Regions from separate parts of the Streptomyces sp. NBC_00878 genome, predicted to be linked through region 3. Evidence: riboswitches for the same ligand, from Rfam matches in the RefSeq annotation. Region 3 holds a riboswitch; each other region holds the start of a gene.

Region 1 (5,480 bases), 5.0 Mb from region 3:
CGTCCTCGGAATCCTGGTCCTGCTCGTCCTCCCCTCGGTGATCGGCATCGTGCGCGACCGGCGCATCGACCGTCAGCTCAGGGAGGCCGAGCAGGGACACCGCAAGGATCAGAAGTCCTCGTCGAAGCCGACCGAACCCTCCACCGCCACCTGGTACGCCGAAGGCCGGCGCTCGAAGAAGTTGGTCAGCTCCTGAACGCCCTGCAGCTCCATGAAGGAGAAGGGGTTCTCGGAGCCGTACACCGGAGCGAAGCCGAGGCGCGTCAGACGCTGGTCGGCGACGCACTCCAGGTACTGCCTCATCGAGTCGGTGTTCATCCCCGGGAGGCCGTCACCGCACAGGTCGCGCGCGAACTGCAGCTCGGCCTCGACGGCCTCCCGGAGCATGTCGGTGACCTGCTCCCGGAGCAGGTCGTCGAAGAGCTCAGGCTCCTCCTTGCGGACGGTGTCCACGACCTCGAAGGCGAAGCTCATGTGCATCGTCTCGTCGCGGAACACCCAGTTGGTGCCCGTCGCCAGACCGTGCAGCAGACCCCGGCTGCGGAACCAGTAGACGTACGCGAAGGCACCGTAGAAGAACAGCCCCTCGATGCACGCGGCGAAGCAGATGAGGTTCAGCAGGAAGCGGCGGCGGTCGGCCTGCGTCTCCAGCCGGTCCAGCTTCTCGACCTCGTTGATCCACTTGAAGCAGAACTCGGCCTTCTCGCGGATGGACGGGATGCTCTCCACGGCGTCGAAGGCCGCGGCCCTGTCCTGCGGGTCCGGCAGATACGTGTCGAGCAGCGTCAGATAGAACTGGACGTGCACGGCCTCCTCGAAGAGCTGACGGCTCAAGTACAGCCGCGCCTCGGGGGAGTTGATGTGCTTGTAGAGCGTCAGCACCAGGTTGTTCGACACGATCGAGTCGCCCGTCGCGAAGAACGCGACCAGCCGGCCGATCATGTGCTGCTCACCCGGTGACAGCTTCGCCAGGTCGGACACGTCCGAGTGGAGGTCGACCTCCTCGACGGTCCAGGTGTTCTTGATCGCGTCCCGGTAGCGCTCGTAGAAGTCCGGGTAGCGCATGGGGCGGAGGGTCAGCTCGAAGCCGGGGTCGAGCAGGTTCTTCTGGGTCTTTCCGGTGTACTCGGCGTTCTGGGTGTTCTCGGGAGCGGTGGTCATTACTGGCACGCCTCGCAGGACTCGGGGTTCTCAAGGGAGCAGGCGACGGCGTCCTCGTCGGGAGTCGCGGGAGTCGCCTGTACGGGAATGGGGGCTGCCGCGGCCGACGAGGAACCCGCGGCACGGGCGATGCGTGTCGCCGGGCGCGAGCGCAGGTAGTACGTCGTCTTCAGCCCCGACTTCCAGGCGTACGCGTACATCGAGGAGAGCTTGCCGATGGTCGGCGTCTCCAGGAACAGGTTCAGCGACTGGGACTGGTCCAGGAACGGGGTCCGGGCCGCCGCCATGTCGATCAGGTCGCGCTGCGGGATCTCCCACGCCGTGCGGTACAGATCGCGCACGTCCTGCGGCACCCAGGTGAAGCCCTGCACCGAGCCGTTCGCCTCGCGCAGCGCCTCCCGGGTCTGCGCGTCCCACACGCCGAGCTTCTTCAGCTCGGCCACCAGGTAGGAGTTGACCTGGAGGAACTCGCCGGAGAGCGTCTCGCGCTTGAACAGGTTGGAGACCTGCGGCTCGATGCACTCGTAGACGCCCGCGATGGACGCGATGGTGGCGGTGGGCGCGATGGCGAGGAGGAGGGAGTTGCGCATCCCGGTCGCCGCGATCCGCTCGCGCAGCGCCGCCCAGCGCTCCGGCCAGTTCAGCTCCACGTCGTAGTGGTCGGGGTGCAGCACGCCCCGTGCCGTACGGGTCTTCTCCCAGGCGGGCAGCGGGCCGCTCCGCTCGGCGAGGTCGGCGGACGCCTCGTACGCGGCGAGCATGACGCGCTCGGCGATCCGCGTGGAGAGCGCCTTGGCCTCCGGGGAGTCGAAGGGCAGCCGCAGCTTGAAGAAGACGTCCTGCAGGCCCATCGCGCCCAGGCCGACCGGCCGCCACCTGGCGTTGGAGCGGCCCGCCTGCTCGGTCGGGTAGAAGTTGATGTCCACGACCCGGTCGAGGAACGTGACGGCCGTACGGACGGTCGCGTCCAGCCGCTCCCAGTCGATGACGTCAGTGGCCCCGGGTGCCGTGTCGACAAAGGCACCCAGGTTCACCGAGCCGAGGTTGCAGACCGCCGTCTCCCCGTCGTCCGTGACCTCCAGGATCTCCGTGCAGAGGTTGGAGGAGTGGACCGTGTGGCCGGGCAGCGCGGTCTGGTTGGCCGTGCGGTTGGCGGCGTCCTTGAAGGTCATCCAGCCGTTGCCGGTCTGCGCGAGGGTGCGCATCATGCGGCCGTACAGGTCGCGGGCCGGGATCGTCTTCTTGGCGAGGCCCTGCTCCTCCGCCTTGCGGTACGCGGCGTCGAACTCCTCGCCCCACAGGTCGACCAGCTCGGGCACGTCCGACGGCGAGAACAGCGACCACACGCGGTCCTCGTTCACCCGGCGCATGAACTCGTCCGGGATCCAGTGCGCGAGGTTCAGGTTGTGCGTACGCCGGGCGTCCTCACCGGTGTTGTCGCGCAGCTCCAGGAACTCCTCGATGTCGGAGTGCCAGGTCTCCAGGTAGACCGCGGCGGCGCCCTTGCGCCGGCCACCCTGGTTCACGGCGGCCACCGAGGCGTCGAGGGTCTTCAGGAACGGCACGATGCCGTTGGAGTGCCCGTTCGTCCCGCGGATCAGGGAACCGCGGGAGCGGACACGGGAGTACGCGATGCCGATGCCGCCCGCGTGCTTGGAGAGCCGGGCCACCTGGTGGTAGCGGTCGTAGATGGAGTCCAGCTCGTCCAGCGGGGAGTCGAGGAGGTAGCAGGACGACATCTGGGGGTGCCGCGTACCGGAGTTGAAGAGGGTGGGGGAGGACGGCAGGTAGTCGAGGCGGCTCATCAGCCCGTAGAGCGCGGCGACTTCGTCGACGGACCTCGTCCGCGCTTCCGGGTCGGGCCCGGTGTCCTCGGCGAGACCGGACGCCACCCGGAGCATGAAGTGCTGGGGCGTCTCGATCACCTGGCGGGTGATCGGGTGCCGCAGGAGGTAGCGGCTGTGCAGCGTGCGCAGGCCGAAGTAGCCGAAGCGGTCGTCGCCTTCGAGGTCGATCAGCGCGTCCAGGCGGGCCGCGTGGGTCCGTACGAACTCGGCGGTGCGGTCGGCGATCAGGCCCTCGCGATGCCCGACCGCGACGGACTCGGAGAAGGACCGGACCCCCTGCGAGGCGGCCTCCGCGGCGATGCTGATCGTCAGCAGGCGGGCGGCCAGCTTCGAGTACACGGGGTCCTCGGAGATGAGGCCCGCGGCCGCCTCCGTGGCCAACTCGCGCAGCTCCGCGGTGACCCCGGCGGCTCCGACGGAGGACCGGCCGCGCAGCGCGGCGGCGGCGACCCTGCCGGGATCGGCGTCGGGGAGGTCGGCGGTGAGGTCGGTCAGGGTCCGCAGCAACACGGCTCCCGGTCCGTCGGCCTCGGCCCTGTCCTGCTGGTTCAGGGGCGCATTCGCTGAGACCGGATCGGCTGGCGCGATGGTCACGTGGGGCTCTCCCTCGCTCGGCACGGGGCCTGCGGGGAGAGGGGTTCGGGGCACACGGGGGTACACGCTCTGCGCAGCGGTACGCCGCGTCCACCGGCCCACTCCGCGAGGCCCGGACGTCATGGCACCCGGGCCGGACGGCCTGGGCACGCTGTCGGCAGGTCCTCGGACTGGCCGTGCGCACAGCTCTCCACTGGGGACAGACATGCACAAGTACACCGTTGCGGGACAGTTCCGGATTCGCACCGGATTCCCCTGCGGCGACAGCGAGCATGAGCATACATCTTGTGCCGGGCTGGGGAAGCACCCCCACATGTTGTGTCGTGTCGGCTTCGGAGGGTGTATCGGAACGTGTCAGAGCGTCAACTCGTACGTGAGCAGCATGATGTCGTCGAGGTCCGGGATCGGGTTCCAGTCGCGGTCGGGGGCGCGGGTGAAGCCGAGGCGTCCGTAGATGCGGTGGGCGCTGTGCATGGTGCGCTGGGTGGACAGCACGACGCGTACGCAGCCGTCCGTGGCCCGGGCGCGGGCGACACAGGCACGGACGAGGGCCTCGCCGACTCCGCGCCCGCGGGCCGCCTTCGCGACCGCCAGCATCCGTATCTCGGCCTCGCCGTCGCGCGCGATGTCGGCCATGGGCCCGCCGGAGGGGACGAAGGTCACGCCGCCGACAACCCGCTCACCGGCCCCTGCCCCCGCCCCTGCCTCCGCCCCCATCACGGCTACCAGTACGTCGGCGGCCTCGGCCCGCTTCGCCACGTCCCGCAGCTCGCCCAGATACTCGTCGCTCTCCCCGAAGTCGAGCAGCCCGTCTCCGAGATAGGCCTGCGCGGTGATCTCGCCGACCGACTCGTACTCCTCGGGTCTCGCCTGCCTGATCACGATGTCCATGCTGTGCAGTGTGCCGGAGGGGTACGACAACGGGCCGCCGGGTTTCTCCCGCACCCGCCGGTGCCGGGGACGGCCGAAGGCGGGCTCAGGCCACGGACGGCCACTGCGGGAGGGTCGTGACGAAGTCCTTGGTGAAGTCGCGTGGGCCCGCGCCGAGGGCCACGCGGCCCGTGTGGCGGGTGCGGGCGGTCAGGGCGGGCGACTCGGTGTAGTAGTTCCGTTGGGCGGCCGAGGGGACGAACACGGTCTGGCCGCGGGTGAGTTCGCTGGCGCACTCGACGACGACGGCTCCCTCCGCGAGCGTCACGAACGACTCGTCGGCGCACACGCCCACGGCGAGCGGATCGTGCAACGGGCAGGAGTCGCCTCCGCCGTGGCGGCGGTAGGAGTCGATGTAGACCCCCAGGAGCCGGGCCGCGAGGGCCGCGCCAGGGCCCGCCGCCTCCAGCGCGGCGAGGTCGGCGAGGCCGAAGAGCCAGCGGTGCGAGGCGTCCAGGTCGACCATGGTGAACGGGATGCCGGACGAGAGGACCACCTCGGCCGCGTCCGGGTCCGCCCAGATGTTGAACTCGGCGACCGGGGTGATGTTGCCGGGCACCCGGGCGGTGCCGCCCATGAACACGAACTTCTTGACGCGGTGGGCGAAGTCCGGGTCCTCCAGGAGTGCCACGGCCACATTGGTGAGCGGGCCGGTGGCGCACACGGTCAACTCGCCCTCGTGCTCCCGGGAGAGCCGCAGCAGCGCCTGTGCGGAGGACTCCGGCAGGTGTGCGGCGGTCGAGTCGGGCAGTGTCTCGTGGCCGAGGCCGGCGGGGCCGTGGAAGTGGGCGGCGGACGTGTACGGGAGGCGGGTGAGGGGGCGGGGGGCTCCGCGGTGGACCGGGACGTCGGTGTCGATGCGGAGGGCTCTCGCGAGGGCGCGGGCGTTGCGGTAGGTCTGTTCGGCGGGGAGGTTGCCGCCCACGGAGGTGTAGGCCCTGAGGTCCC
Region 2 (5,480 bases), 980 kb from region 3:
AGCACCTGGGCCTCGCCCAGGCCGGATCCGCTGTCCCGTTCGTCCTCGAACGGGCGGATGCCGAGCGTCGCGGCGCGGGCCCGGAGCTCCGCGCGCCCCTCCGCGCCGGTCAGTACGGTCCAGACGGGAGTCCCGCTGATCTCCAGGGCGCGTACGAGGACGTCGGCGACCAGGAGCACGCGCAGGCCGGTGGTGTCGGGGCGTGGCACGTGGGCCTCGACGCGGGTCAGGCCGCGGCGGGCGGGGGTGGCGTCGGTGGGCTCGCCGGTTCGGGAGTCGGTGATACGCAGCACGGAGTGAGCGTAGGCGCGTGCGGGGTCCGGCGCAGGGAGGCGGACGTCATTCCGGACACGTGTTCGCGAATCAGTGGTGCGCCGACCGCACATCGCTGATGCGAGCACCACGCGTCGCGGCTGCCACCCCAACGCGTCACCGGTACGCCGATCAGCCCACCGTCCCCAGGAAGCGCACGTGCGGTCGGCCGTCGGGGCCGTCGCGCGTGACGGCGGCCCGGACGCCGTACACCTCGGCGATGAGCCCTTCCGTGAGGATGTCGCCCGGACTGCCGCAGGCCACGACGCGTCCCTCGCGCAGGACGACCAGTTGATCGCAGTACATCGCCGCGAGGTTGAGGTCGTGCAGGGCGACGACGCTGGTGACCGGGAGCGAGGTGACGAGGGTCAGCAGGTCGAGCTGGTGCTGGATGTCCAGGTGGTTGGTCGGTTCGTCGAGGAGCAGTTCGCGGGGTTCCTGGGCGAGTGCGCGGGCGATCTGCACGCGCTGGCGTTCGCCGCCGGAGAGCGTGTGCCAGGACTGGTGGGCGAGGCCGGTGAGGCCGGTGCGGTCCAGCGCGTCGCGTACGGCTTCCTCGTCCGCCGAGGATGCCGGGGTCCAGGCGCGGCGGTGCGGTGTGCGGCCGAGCCGTACTACGTCCCGGACGTTCAACTCGACCTGGGTGTCGGCCTGTTGCTCGACCACGGCGATACGGCGGGCGACGTCGCGGCGGCCCAGACCGGCGAGGGGGCGGCCGTCGAGGGTGACCACGCCCGAGGCCGGGGCGAGGACGCCCGCGAGCAGGCGCAGGAGGGTGGACTTGCCGGAGCCGTTCGGGCCGAGCAGACCGACGGTCGTGCCGGGGGCCGGGGCGATACTGACGCCGTCGAGGATGACACGGCCGTCGGCGGTGCGCGTGACGCGGTGGGCGCGGAGGCCGGCTCCCCGTGCGGCTTCCGCGTGCTCCGTACCTTTGGTGTCCTCGCTCTTGATGTACTTGCTCTTGATGTACTTGCTCTTGGTGTCCTCGGTCTCCATGTGCTCCGCCGTCATCCCGTCATCACGTCCTCCGCGTCCGGTACAGCACCAGCACGAACACCGGTACGCCGATCAGCGAGGTCACCACGCCCACGGGAACCTCCTGGGGGTCGAGGACGGTACGGGCCAGCGTGTCCACCCACACCAGGAACACCGCTCCGGCGAGAGCCGTGACCGGTAGCAGCCGGGCGTGCCCGGAGCCCACCAACGCCCTTGCCGCGTGCGGCAGTACGAGGCCGACGAAGCCGATCGCGCCCGCCGAGCTGACCAGCGCGGCCGTCAGCAGCGCGGTGGCACACAGCAGCACGAGCCGCGTACGGGCCACGGAGACCCCGAGTGTCGCGGCGGCGTCCTGGCCGAAGGCGAACGCGTCGAGCGTCCGCGCGTATCCGAGGCAGACCAGCAGCGTGACCGCGAGCACCGTCAGGCAGACCCAGACGTCGGTCCAGCCGACCCCGCTCAGCGATCCGAGCAGCCAGAACAGCACCCCGCGGGTGGTCTCGGCGTCGGCGGCGGTCAGCACGACGAAGGAGGTGAGGGCGGAGAAGAGCTGCATCGCGGCGACCCCGCTCAGCACGACACGGTCCGTCGCCCCGCCCAGCAGGTGGCTGAGCAGCAGGACGAGCCCGAACGACAGCACCGCGCCGAGGAACGCGCCCGCGGAAACCGGTTCCAGGCCCCCGCCGACGCCGAGGACGACCACGAGCACGGCGCCGGTCGAAGCGCCCGAGGACACCCCGAGGACGAACGGGTCGGCGAGCGGGTTGCGCAGCAGGGACTGCATCACCGCACCGCACACGGCGAGTCCGGCCCCGCAGACGGCCGCCAGGAGCGTACGCGGCAGGCGCAGCTCCCAGACGATGCCCTCCCGGATCGGGGTCAACTCCGTGCTGCCCCAGCCGAGATGGGACGCGACCACGGACCAGACGTCGCCGACCCGGATGTCCGCGGGGCCGATGGTGATCGCGACGGCGACGGACACGAGGAGCAGGGCGACGCCTGCCGTGATGAGCAGTCCCAGGCGCGGCCGCGTCACCCGGTGAGCCCGAACTCCCGCAGGGCGGAGGCAACTTGCTCGACGCCTTCGACCGTGCGGATGGTCGGGTTCATCGCCTGCCCGCTGAGCAGGACGTACCGCTTCTTCTTCACGGCGGTCATGTTCTTGGTGACCGGGTCGGACTCCAGGAACTCGATCTTCTTCTTCGCGGACTCGGCGGTCTGCGACTTGCGGGTGAGGTCGCCGATGACGAGTACGTCGGGGTCGCGGTCGGCGACCGTCTCCCAGTTGATCTGGGGCCACTCCTCGTGCGTGTCGTCGAAGACGTTCTTCGCGCCGAGGGTCCGGGTGATGACGCCCGGCGCGCCACAACAGCCCGCCATGTAGGGCGAGTCGGAGTTGGCGAACCAGTACAGGAGGGTGACGTCGGAGGCGTCGATCCCCGAAGTGGCCTTCTTCATCCGCTGCTTGAGGTCGGCGACGAGCTCCTCGCCCCGCTTCTCGACGCCGAACGCCTTGGCCAGGTCGCGCACTTCGCCGTAGACGGCGTCGATGCCGAGGGCCGTCTTCCGTGCGCCGTCGCCGCCCGAGGAGTTGTCCTTGCCGACGCAGTCCGAGGGCGAGACGTAGGCGGGCACGCCGAGCTTCTCGAACTGCTCGCGGGTGGCCACGCCTCCCTTGCCGAGCGTGGACACGAAGGAGGCGGCGACGAAGTCGGGGTCGGCGTCCAGAACGCGTTCGAAGGAGGGGTTGTTGTCGGCGATCCGCCCCACCTTCGCGTTCGCCTTCTCCAGGCCCTTCATCACGGGGTCGGTCCAGGTGGCGGTGCCGGCCATACGGTCGGCGAGGCCGAGCGAGAGCATGATCTCGGTGGTGCCCTGGTTGAGGGAGACGGCCCGCCGGGGCGGGGACTCGACGCGTACGGTGTGGCCGCAGTTGTCGAGGCTGACGGAGTCCCCGGAGTCCCCGGAGTTCCCGGAATCCGTGTCCGACGGCGAGCCTCCCGAACCGCAGCCGGTCAACAGGAGGGCCCCGGACAGGGCGAGGGCAGCAGGGCGGGCAAGACGTGCGATGGGCACGGGAGTTCCTCGGGCGTCGAGGGCTCGAACGCGGAGCCCGGTCGTACGGTGTTCCCCCGTCGGCGCGTGACCGAGGAGGCCGCCAGCAGGTCTTCGGACTCGGGGTCACCCGGACGAGGCGCCTTCCCGGACCGTCATGCCGGTCCAGTGGCCGATGCCCCGCCCGTCACCCTCACCGCTGCGCGTCAGCTCCGGATTTCCACCGGATTCCCTGACCCACGTACATGGGTTCGACTGGCCTCGGCAAGCTATCACGCCGGGTGTGGCGGGCCGGTGGTGCGGCCGGTCGTACGACCTGCCGTACGGGCGGTGGCGCGGGCCGGTGGTGCGGGCCGGGGCACGAGGCGCTACCGGCCGTTCCTCCTGTTCCGGCGGTGTTCACGGCGACGCCACGCCCCTGCCCCTGCGGCCTGAATGAGTAGTTCCGCTCAGTGAGTCTCTCGGAGGCACCGGAGGGCCGCCCCATGACCGGGACCGAAATGGCGGGGACCACATCCACGCCCCCTTCCCCGCCCGCATCCTCGATCAAGCGTCGTCGCTTTCTGCTCGCCTCCGGCGCCGTCGCGGCGGGAGCCGCCGGAGGAACGGCGGCCCTCTTCCCACGGCAGCGCCCGACCCCTCTGTGCAGCCCGCCGCGCAGCCCGCCGCAGGGAGTGCCGCCCCGCAGCCGCCCCTCGCCGGCCGAGCCACCCGACGGCCGACACGACGCGCGGCACCGTTCGCGGCGACCACCCTGGAGACCACGGCCCGCCTCGGCGGTCGCGCGCACGGCACCTACCGACGGCTCGTACCAGGCCCCGGCTGGCCCGTCGTCGTACGAGGAGACCTCGCGTCTCCCGCCGCCGGTCGCCAGGACCGGCGCACACCGCTCGCGTGCTTCGTGCAGTTCACCGACCTGCACGTCACGGACGTACAGAACCCGCTGCGCACCGAGTTCCTGCGGTCGCGCAAGCCTGCCGCGTGGCGGGCCCAGGAGGCGCTGACGGTGGCGGGGGCGGTCGCGCTCGTGGAGCAGGTGAACGCGCTCGGCGGGGGCCCGTACACCGGCCTCGCGCCCTCGTTCGTGATGACGACGGGCGACAACATCGACAACAACTCCGCGATCGAACTTGAGTGGTTCCTCACGCTGATGAGCGGAGGCAGGATCACTCCCAACACCGGGGACCCGACGGCGTACGAAGGTGTCCAGAACTCCGGCCTCCCCCTCTACTGGCATCCGGACGACGCGGCCCTGCGCGACCTGGACAAGCGGCGCGGGCTGCCCCGTATCCCCGGCTTCCTCGACGCCGCGATACGGCCCGTGACCAGCCCGGGACTCGATATCCCGTGGTACTCCACGGTCGGCAACCACGACGACCTGCCCGGCGGCTGTCTGTCGCCCGCGCTGGGTGACTTCGCCGTCGACGCCCGCAAGCTGCTGTGCTCTCCAGTGCTCGCCCGTCGCCGGGCCGGGGAATCACCGCGCCGCGCGCGCTGTTGTCGGGCGCAGCAGCATTCGTACGTACGCATCCCAAGGAGGCCGACCGTGTACGGCGACCCGGCAACGATCCGCAAGATCCTCACCGAGCTCGGAGACACCTGGGCGATCGTCGGCCTGTCGTCGAACGAGCGGCGCGCCGCGTACGGCGTGGCGGACGTCCTCCAGCGCCACGGCAAGCGCATCGTCCCGGTCCACCCGAAGGCCGAGACGGTCCACGGCGAAAAGGGGTACGCCTCGCTGGAGGACATCCCCTTCGAGGTCGATGTCGTCGACGTGTTCGTCAACAGCGACCTCGCCGGCCCGGTGGCCGACGAGGCGGTCGCCATCGGCGCGAAGGCCGTCTGGTACCAGCTGGGCGTCATCGACGAAGCCGCCTACGACCGCGCCCGCGCGGCCGGCCTCGACATGGTCATGGACCGCTGCCCGGCGATCGAACTCAAGTCCCTGCGTTGATTCGGCGAGGTGGACGTCGTTTCCGGCGGTCAGCCGGCCGGCCAGTCAGTCAGGAGTCCGGCCGTCCTCCCACACGGGTGAAACGGGGGCCGCGCGTCGGCGGGAAGCCGTGTTGCCGCGTACCTGCCGTTCCCTACCCCGAGTATCCACCGAAAGGTCG
Region 3 (5,480 bases):
CCGGGTACGACGACGAGGTCGGCGTCGACGAGTTCCTCGGCCCGGTCCACGAACCGCACGACGACGCCCGGTTCGGCGGCCAGCGCGTCCACGTCCGTGAAGTTGGACATCAGGGGAATCGCGCAGACGGCGACCCGCAGGATGTCCTCGCCGACGGGGGAGGAGACCGCCGACTCCCGGACCGGGCCCCTCAGCGAGACCGCCATCCCGTCCTCCTCGTCGATGCCGAGACCGTGCTGGAAGGGCAGCACTCCGTACGTGCGACGCCCGGTGAGGCTCTTGAGCATGTCGAGGCCGGGCTCCAGCAGGGACACGTCCCCGCGGAACTTGTTGACGAGGAACCCGGCGACGAACTCCTGGTCCTCGGGCGAGAGCAGCGCGACGGTCCCGAAGAAGGAGGCGAAGACACCCCCGCGGTCGATGTCGCCGACGACGAGCACGGGCAGCCGCGCGTTGCGCGCGATCCCCATGTTCACGATGTCCGTCCGCCGCAGATTGATCTCGGCGGGACTGCCCGCCCCCTCACAGATCACCGCGTCATACGTGCCCCGCAACTCGGCGAGGCACTCCAGCACGGTCCCCAGGAGCTGTTCCTGCCGCCCGCCGTGATAGCCGCGGGCGCTCATCTCTCCGACGGGCTTGCCCATGAGGACTACTTGACTGCTCCGGTCGCTGCCCGGCTTGAGCAGTACGGGATTCATGAGCGCGGTGGGCTCCACGCGCGCGGCCTGCGCCTGCATGGCCTGCGCCCGCCCGATCTCGGCGCCCTCCCGCGTGACGAACGAATTGAGCGACATGTTCTGCGCCTTGAAGGGCGTGACCTTGACGCCGTGGCGCACCAGCCACCGGCAGATCCCGGCGGTCACGACGCTCTTGCCCGCGTCGGAGGTGGTCCCGGCGACGAGCAGCCCGCCACCCATGCCCCCGCTCATTCCCCCACTCGTTCCCCCGCTCATGACGTACGCCCCTTCGTGCGAAGGCTGTTGACGAGGAGCCGCCCGGCGACACTCACGCCGAGCGCGAGCCGGCTCACGCGCCGCGAGAGCCGTACGGCCCGCTCGATGTCCCCGACCTCCACGGCCCGCCCGCCACCATTGAGTACAGGCCGGTGCTCGACCCTTCCCGCATACGAGAGCATCCCGCCCAGCCGCACGCCGAGCGCCCCCGCGAACGAGGCCTCGACGGGCCCGGCGTTGGGGCTCGGATGCCTGGCGGCGTCGGCACGCCAGGCGCGTACCGCCCCGCGCGGATCGCTTCCCGCGACGGCCGCGAGGACGGCGGTGAGCCGCGCCCCCGGCCACCCCGCGACATCGTCGAGCCGCGCGGAGGCCCACCCGTACCGCCGGTACCGGGCGGACTTGTGCCCGACCATGGCATCGAGCGTGTTCACGGCACGGAACCCGACGAGCCCCGGCACACCGGCCGCGGCACCCCACACGAGGGCGCCCACGACGGCGTCGGAGGTGTTCTCGGCGACGGACTCGACGACGGCGCGGGCGATCCCGTCGGCGTCCAGCGCCTGCGGATCCCGCCCGCAGAGGTGCGGCAGCCGCTCGCGGGCCACCTCCATGTCCCCGGCGGCGAGCGCCCCGCCGATGGCCCGGGCCTCCCGCCCGAGCGAGGTCCCGCCGACAACGGACCAGGTGGCGGCGGCGGTCAGGGCGACGGAGGCGACACGAGAGGCCCGCACGGAACGGCCGGCGAGCGCGGCGAGCGAGGTGGCAGAGCCCACACAGACAGCGGTGTGCAGCGCGCCCCACCCCCGGTGGTCCCGCCACAGCACCCGCTCCATGGCTCCCGCGGCGCGTCCGAACGCGGCGACCGGATGCCCCCGGCGCGGATCGCCGAGCAGCAGATCACCGAGGAGGCCGGCGGCGGCGCCGTACGCGAAGACGCGATCGGCGTCACGCATCGGTTAGCCGACCGTCAGGTCGGGCACAACCGTCGCTCGACAGGCACTTGGGCAGCCGCGCATGGCGATATGTCCTCACTCAGGGTGTCCACGCCCTGGTTCGACGAGACCGACGGCGAGAGTTCCTGGCTCCCGGGGCATCGACTCCCCGGTAACAGTGGCGGGACCGCGCCGGATTCGCACCGGCTTCCTCTCCTGCCGCCGTACATGGCTCCGGCAGTCCACCACGCCCACGAACACCCGTCAACTTGCTGTTGACCTGCGGCGCTGTGGTGTGCTGAGCCCCACACCGCTGAAATTTCGTCAGCTACTCGATTCGGCGGTTTCTGGGCTCTTTCACGACGGTCAAGGTGGGAACACTGGAGGGAACGACAGTACGAACACTGAGAGCGCCGACGAGCGGCATTGGGCACTTCGGGCGGGGAGACGAACCTGGTGTGGCCGAGCCTCCGCTGCCCTCGGCAGCGGCTGGACACGGCGCTCGGGGTCGTCGCGGTGAGGACGCGGTGTCGGTGCGCTGACTTGTGGGGCTGGAGGAGGTCGGTGTGATCGACAGGGACCTGTCGGAACGGGTGTGGACCAGGAGCAGTTATTCCCAGGGCAACCAGGAATGCGTGGAGATGGCTGTGGAGTCGCTCCACGTGCTGATACGTGACTCGAACTGGCGCCGGGGGAGCAAGCTCGCCTTCCGCCGCGCGGCATGGTGTGGTTTTCTGGCGGGGCTGGTGTACCCGGGCACGGACGGCTCTTGACGATTCGTCCGGAGGGACGGGAGGTACGCATATGGGAGAGCGAGCCAAGCCATCCACCTCAGCGCACATGGGGAAGCCAGGTACTGGGGGAGCCAGACTGGCGGCGGCTGCTCCACTGACACTGTTCTGCTCCGTGACGGGGGCGCTGGCCGTCGGCCTGGGGGCTCTCGCGGCACTGCTGGTGCCGGGCGGTGCCGCGCGCGGTCTGGTCTGGCTGGTGGTGACCTCCGTCATCGCGGTGGGTGCCGGTCTGTGGTGGGGGCTCACTCCGGTCACGGAGCGGATCCGGGTTCTGAACCGCGTTCTGGCGGCGGCTCAGTTCGAGAGGGCGCCGAACCGCTGACAGGAGTCACCCGCGAATTTTCGGAGCGCAGGCGCAGCGTCCTGCCGAGCCCGGCACCGAGCGCCGTGACCAGGGCGGCGCCGATGGCTCCCAGCACCGCCGTGGTGAGCGGCGTCGCGGCCCCGAACGGGACACTGGCGGCGACCCTGCTGGCCATGGTGACGCTGAACAGCAGGACGCTGCCGCATGCCGTGCCGAGCAGCAGCCGGACGGAGAGCAGGCGTATCTCACCGTCCACCCGGGCGCTCTCCACCCGGATCAGCGCCTCCGTCCACTCGGGCCGCTGCATGGCGTACGACTTCAGGGTGCTGTCGTCGAGGGGGACGGGCCCTTCCTGATCCGTGGACTCGGCGGGCGCTCTCGACGCGTCGCCGCCCGGAACGGTGCTGGCCGCGCGTAACGCCCGCCACCACGCTCGTGTTCCGAAGACCGCCATGGGCCCTCCCCCGATTCCCGCCCGGGCCGTCCCGTCCCGGGGTCAGATGTTGACCAGACTCTCCTTGACCGTGTCGATCAGCTCGATCATCCGGTCACCTTGGTACGCGATGGTGCTGATGTCCTCGAAGCACTCCCGGTAGCGGGCCGTGAGACCGAGGTCGTCACGGTTCGACAGACCGCCGCCGGGGCCTTCCCGGAACAGTAGGTCGTCGTCGTCCTTGAACCCGAGCACGATGAACGACGTGAGGGTGCCGTAGTGCGCCCCGGCAGAGAAAGGCAGGAGCTGGATGGTGACCCTGGGGTGTTCCGCCATCGTCTTGATGTGCTCCAACTGCCGCCGCATCACCGCTGGTCCGCCGATCTGACGTCTGACGGCCGCCTCGTCCAGGACGATATTCACGAGGGGACCGTCCTCACCGTCGAAGAACCGCTCCTGCCTGCTGATGCGGAGTTCCACCTGCTGACGCGTGCGTGACTCCGAGGTCGTGCCGGGCGTGAGCAGTGCGGTGGCGTAGTCCTCGGTCTGGAGGAGTCCGGGAAGGACGATGGGGTTGTACATGAGGATGGTGTTCGCGGCCCCCTCGTAGCCCAGGTACTGCGCGTACTGGACCGACACGACGTCGCTGTACGGGGCCCACCAGGACTGGCCCTTCGAACCCCGGGCCGCATCCTCCAGATCTTTGACATGATCGGCGTCCGTGACGTCGTACAGCTGGAGCAGCGCGCGAAGGTCCGTGACGCCCAGGCCGACGGTCCCCGCCTCGATCCTGAGCAATTTGGAGAGCGACCATTCCAAGCCATTCACGGCGTCCCGCTGGGTGAGTCCAGCCTGTTCGCGGGCTTTGCGCAGCTCGATTCGCAGCCTGCGTCGGTTCAGGCTCGGATCGATGTCCCTGGCCATGGTGCTCCCTGCCACATGTCGTCGTTGACTAGTCAGGCCGCCACCGTCGAAAAGTTAACTCCCAAATAGAATAGGCGAGTTGGACGTCGGCGACCAGCGGTCGTCAGTATGACATGTGTCTTTCCGGTGCGGTCGCAGTGGCGCCTCGAATGCCAAGAAACCCCCCGTAAGCATCACAAAAAGCTCGCGGGGGGTTGATGTGGAGTTATTCGTGTCGCGTCGAGGGAAAGGCGGGATTTCCCGCCTCAGGCCACGATCAGGAAAATTCCATACGCCACGGCCGCCGCGCACAGCGCGAAGCATGCGTACGCACCCGTCGTCGTGAGCACGGCCGACCCTCCCCTTGTTGACGCTTCCTCCCGCTTGGAGAGCCCCACGATCCCAAGAGTGAAGAGCCCCACAAGGGCGACGGTGGCGATGAGGCTGACTCCGAAGACGGAGGCGAGGGCTGCCCAGTCGATCTTCATGCGGTGGGTTCCTGTTCCTTACACCGTGGCCGTACGGGCGGACTCGCTGGCGTCCGGGCCCGGGATCGTGGTCTTCAGGTCGTCGGCCGCGGCAGGCGCGCCCGCCGGCGGCGGGGCGACGGCGGCGATGGCCGTGGTGACGACGCCCGCGGGCTCGCCCGCGTCATGGTCGATGGAGTTCACGTTGTCGACGGTGACTGGCCGACGGCGGGAGAGGACCCAGATGACCGCCGCCCCGGCGATCAGCAGCGCGCCGGTGAGGACGATGCCCCAAGTGCCCTGCTTGGTGAGGAACTCCGCGCCCGCGCCGACGAGTCCGGCGGCGGGAAGTGTGAGCCCCCACGCGACGAACATGCGCGTCGCGGTCGACCAGCGGACGACGCCGCCCTTGCGGCCGAGGCCCGAACCCATCACGGCGCCGGAGCAGGACTGCGTGGTGGAGAGCGAGAAGCCGAGGTGCGAGGAGGCCAGGATGACCGTCGCGGCGCTGGTCTGGGCGGCGAAGCCCTGCGGCGGTGCGAGGTCGGTGAGGCCCTTGCCCATGGTGCGGATGATCCGCCAGCCGCCCAGGTAGGTGCCGAGCGAGATGGCGATGCCGGCCGAGACGATGACCCAGACGGGGGGATTCGAACCGGGCGCAAGGGCCCCGCCGGTGACCAGGGCCAGC

What was found. A riboswitch is a leader RNA that binds a small molecule or an ion and turns the genes downstream of it on or off. The one in region 3 is predicted to bind cobalamin.
Region 1: linked by a shared signal. The riboswitch ahead of OHA11_RS14670 (ribonucleoside-diphosphate reductase subunit alpha) and the one ahead of OHA11_RS36970 (cobalamin biosynthesis protein) in region 3 are both predicted to bind cobalamin.
Region 2: linked by a shared signal. The riboswitch ahead of OHA11_RS41310 (ABC transporter substrate-binding protein) and the one ahead of OHA11_RS36970 (cobalamin biosynthesis protein) in region 3 are both predicted to bind cobalamin.

The regions. Positions count from the first base shown of each region.
Region 1 is NZ_JAPEOK010000001.1:3,541,021-3,546,500, reverse strand. It holds gene OHA11_RS14680 (hypothetical protein) at 1-196, shown strand, start outside; gene OHA11_RS14675 (ribonucleotide-diphosphate reductase subunit beta) at 109-1,161, opposite strand; gene OHA11_RS14670 (ribonucleoside-diphosphate reductase subunit alpha) at 1,161-3,602, opposite strand; cobalamin riboswitch at 3,741-3,912, opposite strand; gene OHA11_RS14665 (GNAT family N-acetyltransferase) at 3,957-4,493, opposite strand; gene OHA11_RS14660 (nucleoside hydrolase) at 4,579-5,480, opposite strand, start outside.
Region 2 is NZ_JAPEOK010000001.1:9,499,344-9,504,823, reverse strand. It holds gene OHA11_RS41325 (hypothetical protein) at 1-293, opposite strand, end outside; gene OHA11_RS41320 (ABC transporter ATP-binding protein) at 445-1,326, opposite strand; gene OHA11_RS41315 (iron ABC transporter permease) at 1,334-2,347, opposite strand; gene OHA11_RS41310 (ABC transporter substrate-binding protein) at 2,344-3,387, opposite strand; cobalamin riboswitch at 3,454-3,641, opposite strand; partial or broken gene OHA11_RS41305 (TIGR03767 family metallophosphoesterase) at 4,121-4,807, shown strand; gene OHA11_RS41300 (CoA-binding protein) at 4,913-5,320, shown strand.
Region 3 is NZ_JAPEOK010000001.1:8,523,361-8,528,840, forward strand. It holds gene OHA11_RS36965 (cobyric acid synthase) at 1-920, opposite strand, end outside; gene OHA11_RS36970 (cobalamin biosynthesis protein) at 953-1,912, opposite strand; cobalamin riboswitch at 2,009-2,145, opposite strand; gene OHA11_RS36975 (DUF397 domain-containing protein) at 2,458-2,664, shown strand; gene OHA11_RS36980 (hypothetical protein) at 2,937-3,443, opposite strand; gene OHA11_RS36985 (helix-turn-helix transcriptional regulator) at 3,486-4,346, opposite strand; gene OHA11_RS36990 (hypothetical protein) at 4,592-4,813, opposite strand; gene OHA11_RS36995 (inorganic phosphate transporter) at 4,832-5,480, opposite strand, start outside.